One region of the Aliiglaciecola sp. SL4 genome, then DNA from elsewhere that is predicted to be linked to it. Evidence: riboswitches for the same ligand, from Rfam matches in the RefSeq annotation. Region 1 holds a riboswitch; the other holds the start of a gene.

Region 1 (4,436 bases):
AAACGTCCAGTCTTGCCAATCTAGACGCAGTTGGGCATTGACTAAGACCGTAAAAGGAGACTCCACATCATGTCCATCTGAAAAACGATAATTATCTTTTCCATCTGCTTCTATACGCACACTTAAATTTTGGGATATATAGCCTAACGCTGCTAGGTTAAATGAATTTTTTGGTGCTTGAGCTTGCCATTGTTTATCAATATAGGTGCCATCGGCTTGGGTGTAACCACCAAAATAAGCATCTAGGTATCCATAATTTGCACTAAGGTTGATGGAGTCCGATACTTGCCAATCAAGCTCCACTTCTACCCCTTTGTTTGTGCCTACGTCAGCATTACCAATAATATCGATAAAACTCGGTATTCCTTCTTCACTTATTTGTACGTCGTAATCGCTAACCTGTGTATCCTCTCTATCCATGTAGAAAAGCGCTACCCGCACAAAAAGTTGATCTTCGAATGCTTGCCCTTTTATACCAATTTCGTAGTTCCAATTATATTCAGGAGCAAATAAACGACTTTCCTCGGTGACTCTTTGATCAGGATTAAATCCGCCAGCTTTATACCCTCTAGACACACTCGAATACACAGAAGCTTGATTTATAGAATATTTAAGTACAACTTTACCGCCTACCATGGTGTCGGTTTGTTGCTCCACATACCCCTCATTATTGACATAATCCATTTTAAAACGGTCAGCTCTAAGGCCTAAGCTCAAACTTAGATTCTCGTTAAACTGAGTATCAGTTTGCCCGTAAATGCCTAGATTAATGGGGTCGTATTGGCTGCTAAAATCTTGTTCAGCATAGGTGTAATTTCTGCGGGTGTTTTCGTCAATATCTCGGCCGAAGAAGCCGACTAACCACTGTGTTGTGTTATCAAAAATCAAGCCCTTATCATTTGATACCACTCGCAAATCAACGCTGGTTAAGTCTCTTTCGCGAAAGTAGTAATCCGTTGAACTATATTCCCACGGGTGAAAGCCCACATAAGTCCAATCTTCGTCATAGCCATACACAGAATCAGATGTGGTGTGATTTAACGAACCAATTAGAGTGGATTGGGAAAACTCAATTTTCGCTTTCATACCAAACGCATGAGTTTCTTGGGTATCAACACCGGGTTCATCTGAACGGGTGATCCCGTCATTATCAAGTGAAAAAGCATCGTAGCCGTTATCAATATCAAAATACTGATAATTAAAATCTATTGTTGTATTTTCAGTCGCTAAATATTTCAACTTCAATCGAGCAGTTAATTCATCAAGATTATCGGTATCATCCCTATCAAGAAATTGATTATAGATAAAGCCGTCACTTTTAAACTGATTAATAGCAACACGATAAAACAGCTTATCGTTAATTTGATTTCCGTAAGCGGCACCAACATTCCAAGTACCTTGCTGAGCAACAGTAGCTAGAAATTTGGTTTGTTGCTGATCATCAGCTTCAGTGGTTTTTATTTTAATGGTTCCAGCCATACCTGCCGCGCCAAACTCAGTGGCTTGCGGTCCACGCAAGATTTCGACTTGTTCAACATCAAACAAAGTGCCTAAACCTGCAAACCCAGAAAAATCGAAATCATCAACCAGTAACCCCACTGATGGGTTATTTGGTTCAGAATACTGACTGCGCTCACCAATACCTCGGATTTGAATAAAGCGTCCTCTAGAAGCCCCACTACTAAAATTTATATTCGCGCCCATACCTAAAATATCTTCAAGATGAAATGCGTTACGTTTTTCGATGATATCTTCAGATATAACACTCACACTGGCGGTTACATTTTGAATATCGTTTTCTCTAAAATCAGACGTAACAGTAATCACTTCTAGACTTTCAGCAGACAAGGCTAATGAGGGGATAGCGCATAAAAAAGTAGTGTAAAGTACAGGAAATTTCAATTTCATTTGGATCTCTTCTAATTAATGAAAAGATCCGGTATTTCGGCAGTAAATGGAAAGCTTTAAAAAATTCTTGATGACCATTCCTACGCCGGTATTATCCGGATCAGGTATAAGGGTTTTCAACAGTTTGAATCTCAGCAACGAGCACCCCTTGGTGTAACAAGTTATTGTTTAACTTGAACAATCAGATGATAGCAAGGGCGCAATCGGATCTCCATGAATAAATGAGTGTTTTTTAGAATTCACCTGTTCCTATGCTACTTTAACCAAGAAGCCTCCCTTTTCGTCAGCCAATTTCAGAAACATGGGTTAACCAGTTGAATAGTCTAAACTTGTAAAAATACGCTGAAAGTAAGGGAAATTATTGAATATATGAATGACAGTTAATTCATACATTCAACTTGAATTTCTCACTTAGTGGTTCAATATAGATAATCGAAACCTTTCAGCTTCTTAACCTTATTTTGGATTTGAAAATGCAAAACTTTATCTACTACAATCCTACTAAAGTTGTTTTTGGAAAAGACACTATTAGTAAGTTATCTTCCTTATTACCCGACGCCAAAATCATGTTGATATACGGTGGAGGGAGCATCAAACATAACGGTATCTACCAACAGGTTGTTGAACAACTTGAGGGCCATAATTGGTGTGAGTTTTCAGGCATAGAGCCCAACCCTGAATATGAAACTTTGATGAAAGCCGCTTCAATGGTTAAAGCTGAAGGTGTGGATTTTATTCTTGCAGTTGGTGGCGGTTCAGTCATTGATGGGGCTAAGTTTGTTGCTGCAGCCACACATTACGAGGGAGATCCTTGGGACATTCTAGCCAAGGGGAAAAAAGTTAAACAGGCCACTGCCCTAGGATGCATTTTAACATTGCCAGCCACGGGTACAGAAACAAACACGGCCGCGGTAGTAACACGGCGACAGCACAACCTTAAATTGTCCTTTATGTCTGAACATGTCAGGCCTAAATTTGCGGTACTTGACCCAGAAGTGACCTATTCTTTACCACAACGGCAACTAGCTAATGGCGTAGTCGATGCCTTTGTTCATGTTATTGAGCAATATCTAACTTACCCTGTGAATGCCAGTGTTCAGGATCGCTTTGCGGAATCAATTTTAAGTAATCTAATTGATATTGGTCCACAAGTTCTCAATTCAAAAGAGTATGATTTACGAGCCAATCTGATGTGGAATGCTACACAAGCATTGAGTGGCTTAATTGGTGTAGGTGTTCCTCAAGATTGGTCTACTCATATGATAGGACATGAATTAACTGCACTCCATAACTTGGATCACGCAGTTACATTGGCAATTATTTTACCCAGAGTGATGCAATATCAACGAGAGCACAAACGAGAAAAGTTGCTTCAGTACGCCGAACGTGTTTGGGGGTTAAGTCGCTATGACGAAGAAGGTGCAATTAATTTAGTAATTGAAAAAACTGAACAATTCTTCCGTGATATGGGAATAAAAACGACACTTTCTGAATATAATATTGACTCAGATGTGGCTGATAAGGTTGCTTCAAGGCTCGAAAAAGCGGGTATGACAAAAATTGGGGAGAGACAAAACATCACCCCTGAAGACGTTAAAAATATAGTAAGTGCAAGCGTATAAATCAAAACATGCCGCTTACGTTGAATTAAAATCTCATCGTTAGCGGCATTGAACCAACTCATTATTGTAATTTCGATTAAATGAAAAGGAATTAATCGTTTAAATTTAATGATCTCAATTCTTGTTTCGTTTGTTCTTCCAGCTCTTTCATCGATTTGCCATGGGGGATTGGCTCTCTGGTTGCTGGATCTAAACTTACAAAAACAATATCATCTGCCATGCAGATGGTTTTTTTAGTGGCTTTGTTTCGAACCATACAAGAAATGGTAATGGAGGTACGTCCCACTTTTTTAGTCGCTAAGCCAAACTCCACAACATCACCTTTCAAAGCCGGTGATTCAAAAGTAATTTCACCAATATGTTTTGTTACCAAAACATTGGTTTCTAACTGACAAATTGCGTAAATAGCCGCTTCTTCGTCAATCCACTCTAAAGCACGCCCACCAAACAAAGAGTCCGCATAATTTAAATCTCCAGGCATCACTAATCTTCGCGTTAGAAAGCGCATTCGTATTCCTCAATTTTATTCAATACACTAGGGGAAATAAACTATATCAAGAATTTAACTAAAAAAGCATATGACAACAGAAGTAAAATCTTGGCTTGCAGAACGAAAGCGGCATAAATGCCATCGACAATTGTTAGTCATATCCGGTACGCAAAAGTGGGTATACGACTCAATTACCCAAATATTTGCTGCTAATGGGCCTTCAACAAACATTTGTGTAGGTCAAATAGCGGGTTTGAATAATATTCAAAGCAAACAATATCGAAGTGTCTTAGGTCAGGAGTTTGAATGGGTCATATATGACGGTTTTGCTGAACTAAGAGGCAATGCACTACTGGCTATGAGTGGTTGTGTTAGCCAAAGTGGGTTAATGATCCTACTTTGCCCCGATCTAGAAA
Region 2 (4,436 bases), on a different contig from region 1:
AACATTTCAACTTTAAAGCTCGTCAATTTTTGTAGGTTTTGCATATAAAAAAACCAGTATTGTAGCGGTACTGGTTTTTTCGCTCTCTGCAAGCAGCATTAAAAATAATCAGTATTAAACTAAACAAAATTGCTGATAACTAGTCTGACTCTCCTTGGGGTTTCATTGGCTGTTTCGTTTCTATCCGTTTTCTGTGCTTTTTATCCAAACCAAAAAAATAATCCGTAAAGCGTGCCATATCGCAAGGTGAAGAACTCAACTCTGGGGCTGAGTCTAATGTTTTTGACGATCTGTTTTGCTTTTTCATTTCCTTTTTCCTTAGATCTTTTCACCCACTGCATTTGAAAACATACAAACAATAGACTGGTTCACAATAACATCAGTGATTTTTCGTACATTGTTAGTATAAAACACTATGGCGGTTTTGCCTGCCGCTGAGCTAACCTCTATTACAACCCCTCTTGAAAAAGCCACTTTCATTTACGAGATTTTTATTTACCAAAAAGCGGTTTTAACCGTCAAAAATTTTAACAACTTTATAACATAAAAAGATTAAGTCATTGTTTAGCAAAAAGATAAAATTTAGGTTTGAAATATGCATATTTAACCATGCAAATTATAAATTTGCAGTTATCTAAATAAATAAGGAAGTACTATGAATTTATCTAAATTAGTTAAATTAGCAGTTTTAGGTTCGGCTTTTATGACCATGTCTAGTCATGCAACACTAGTCACTAAGACCTTTGACAATGGCGATTCATTGGCAGACTTTTATGTAGATCGTGCGGCACCGGCGAGTTTCCAAATTGTTGGCAACGAGCTTGTTATGGGTATCGACGGTTCAACGTCTACTGGAGGCGGTTCATTTTACGATACCCAAGGCATGAAACTAGACATCACAGGTTCAAACTATGTGTCTGTCGATATGTTTATTGATTCGGCATGGACCAATAGTGAACGTTTTGCAGGGCTCTGGGGAGTTGGTAGAAATGCTGCTAATGATATCTCTAGCTACCCAATTTTAGAATTCCAAGGGGCGGGAGTTACCGATCCTAGCGCGGGTTTAGCAATCTGGGATAACGCGTGGGTTGACCTATCAACGCTTTTTAACCTAGATGAATTCAACACTATTGCATATAAAGCAGCGAATAACGGAGTGCAGTATTTTGTAAACGGCACTATGGTGTATTCTGAAACAGCATCAGCAACAATCTCTTTTGGCGAAGTTATTTTAAATGCTAAAAATGATGGAAATTCGTTTGATGTACGTTATGACAATCTAACATACGGTGTGGTTTCTGAGCCTGGCGCTCTTGCACTACTTAGTTTAGGGATGTTGGCTATGGGTTTACGTCGCCGCAAATCTTAAACAGATAAAAAAGCAACTCCACAATGCAGTACTAAGTTCACCTTTGTTTTTCAAAGGTGAATTTATTATTCAATAATCTGCTTGTTAAATTAAATTAGTGTGTTTATATTAGTCCCTCTTGTCGGAGTGCTAGCACGATTTAGTTTACTAAGTAGTGTGAGCTGAGACCGTTGATTCGGGATCCGTTGAACCTGATCGGGCTAATACCCGCGAAGGAAACAAGCGTAATGCTGTAACCATAAATGTGCTTTTATTGCAGATTAGTTTTACAGCTTATTTTGCCAATTGGGGTGGTCTTCTGAGTTGTTAAATGCAACCTGCCCTTTTCGATAATTGGCGCTTTTCAACACCAAACCTCTCCAGACAAGCAACTTCATTTTTTTAACAATATGAGAGATTGCTAATGTCAAATCGTCGTCAAACTCGCGCTAATGCGAAACAATTTATTGATAACTTTAAACCCTTTTCTTATCCCAACTCCAACAAAGTCTATGTGCAAGGCGAGCTACACGATATTCGTGTTGGTATGCGCGCAATATCCCAAACAGAGACTATTTTAGGTGGCAGCAAAGACGCACCTATTACCGAACAAAATCCAGATATTCCGGTATACGACTGCACAGGCCCCTATTCCGATCCCAATGCCCAAATCAATATACATAAAGGTTTAATTAAACTTCGTCGTAATTGGATTATGCAGCGGGGAGACGTTGAACAGTTAGAGCAAGTTAGCTCTGAGTTTAGCCAAGCACGCAGCAGCGACGATGATTTAGAGCACTTGCGATTTAACCGCTCGGTAAAACCGCTAAAAGCCAAAGCGGGTAAAGCTGTCACCCAAATGCATTATGCTAAAGCGGGGATCATTACACCGGAAATGGAATATATTGCGATCCGCGAAAATATGGCCAGAGAGGAACTAACGGATCCGGTTTTACGCCAAAAAGCCCAAGGTAATGCCTTCGGTGCACTCGTTGGACAACCTATCAGCGCAGAATTTGTGCGCCAAGAAGTGGCACGCGGTCGTGCGATTATTCCCGCCAATATTAACCACCCCGAATCCGAACCGATGATCATTGGCCGTAACTTTTTAGTCAAAGTAAACGCGAATATTGGCAACTCTGCGGTTACTTCTTCCATCGAAGAAGAAGTAGAAAAATTAGTTTGGTCAACCCGCTGGGGGGCCGACACGGTAATGGACTTATCCACGGGACGCTATATTCACGAAACCCGAGAATGGATTATCCGTAATTCGCCTGTCCCAATTGGCACTGTTCCCATTTACCAAGCCCTGGAAAAAGTAAATGGTGTTGCCGAAGATCTCACTTGGGAGGTATTCCGTGACACCTTGATAGAACAGGCTGAGCAAGGCGTAGACTACTTTACGATCCACGCTGGAGTATTGCTGCGTTACGTACCTATGACCGCAAAGCGCTTGACGGGCATAGTATCTCGCGGCGGCTCCATAATGGCCAAATGGTGTTTATTTCATCACAAGGAAAGTTTTTTATATGAGCATTTTCAAGAAATCTGTGAACTGTGCGCCGCCTATGACGTATCCCTATCTTTAGGGGATGGAATGCGCCCGGGTTGTATTGCTGATGCTAATGATGAAGCCCAGTTTGCCGAGCTAGAAACCCTAGGGGAATTGGTCAAAATAGCTTGGCAATATGACGTACAAACCATAGTCGAAGGCCCTGGCCATATTCCAATGCAATTAATCAAAGAGAATGTGGACAAACAGTTGCAAATTTGTGACGAAGCGCCTTTTTACACCCTTGGTCCACAAACAACTGACATAGCGCCGGGCTACGATCACTTTACCTCAGGCATAGGCGCAGCGATGATAGGTTGGTATGGGGTAGCCATGTTATGTTACGTCACCCCTAAAGAGCATTTAGGACTACCGAATAAAGAAGACGTTAAACAAGGCTTGATTGCCTATAAAATCGCGGCCCATGCAGCCGACGTCGCCAAGGGGCACTTAGGTGCGCAGATCCGCGACAACGCGCTGTCCAAAGCACGTTTCGAGTTCCGTTGGGAAGACCAATACAACCTTGGTTTAGACCCTGACACGGCAAGACGATATCACGACGAAAGTTTACCCCAAGAGTCAGCCAAGGTGGCTCATTTTTGTTCCATGTGCGGTCCCAAATTCTGCTCCATGAAAATCACTCAAGACGTGCGCGAATACGCCGCCAAACAACAAATTCAGATAGAACAAGACGCCTCACGATTGAAATTGAGTCAAGCAGGATTGAGTCCGCAGGAAATTGCCTCAGCTATGGCACAAAAGTCCGAAGAGTTTAAAGCCCAAGGTGCCCAGCTATACACCCCCATTGATGAACAAGCCATTACGGAGTCTGAGTAAACCATGGGTGTCTACTTAAGCACACGTAAGCACAGAGCCTGAAATAACTATGGGTGTCTACTTAATCAAGGGGATGAACTAATCATGGGTGTCTACTTAAACACAAATATCGAATCAGGTGAGGTGCGGTCTGCTGGCCGCCCCATTGTTTGGTCTATTGCCGGCTCAGACAGTGGCGGTGGGGCTGGCATACAGGCAGATTGTCTAACCATTCACGACTTGGGAGGGCATGCATGTACGGTTGTGACTGCCATCACCGCCCAAAATTCACAACAAGTACAAGGGATCACGCCTACCCCAACAACTATGCTTGGAAAACAATTGGATTGCTTACTGGAAGATATTCCTCCGGCAGCAATTAAGATTGGTATGTTGGCCAACCCTGAGCAAATTCGCTGCATAAGTGAGTGGCTTATCAGCAAATTAAAACCCTATGAAAAGGCCAATAATCTGCAAATTCCAGTGATTTGGGATCCGGTAATGGTGTCCACCAGCGGTCAATCTTTATCCAGCCATCATCAACAAGACAGCTATGCCGCTTATTTGCAATTGGCAAAACAGGTTAGCCTGATAACCCCTAATCGTCATGAACTAGGGGTATTACTGGAATTAAGCCAGTTGCCAAACCTCACTCACCATGAGCAAATTGCCAATCTTGAAAACCTTGCCAAAAGACTAGACTGCAACATACTGTTCACC

What was found. A riboswitch is a leader RNA that binds a small molecule or an ion and turns the genes downstream of it on or off. The one in region 1 is predicted to bind thiamine pyrophosphate.
Region 2: it holds a riboswitch for thiamine pyrophosphate, as region 1 does, so the genes downstream of both, thiC (phosphomethylpyrimidine synthase ThiC) here and AB6T38_RS01215 (TonB-dependent receptor) in region 1, are expected to answer to the same signal.

Annotation. Positions count from the first base shown of each region.
Region 1 covers NZ_JBGOSE010000001.1:269,089-273,524, reverse strand. Annotated here, with positions in the region: gene AB6T38_RS01215 (TonB-dependent receptor) at 1-1,908, opposite strand, end outside; TPP riboswitch at 1,969-2,067, opposite strand; gene AB6T38_RS01210 (iron-containing alcohol dehydrogenase) at 2,382-3,530, shown strand; gene AB6T38_RS01205 (acyl-CoA thioesterase) at 3,622-4,038, opposite strand; gene AB6T38_RS01200 (GNAT family N-acetyltransferase) at 4,109-4,436, shown strand, end outside.
Region 2 covers NZ_JBGOSE010000011.1:15,361-19,796, reverse strand. Annotated here, with positions in the region: gene AB6T38_RS14850 (TonB-dependent receptor plug domain-containing protein) at 1-16, shown strand, start outside; gene AB6T38_RS14845 (hypothetical protein) at 140-307, opposite strand; gene AB6T38_RS14840 (PEP-CTERM sorting domain-containing protein) at 656-1,369, shown strand; TPP riboswitch at 1,482-1,604, shown strand; gene thiC (phosphomethylpyrimidine synthase ThiC) at 1,773-3,737, shown strand; gene thiE (thiamine phosphate synthase) at 3,822-4,436, shown strand, end outside.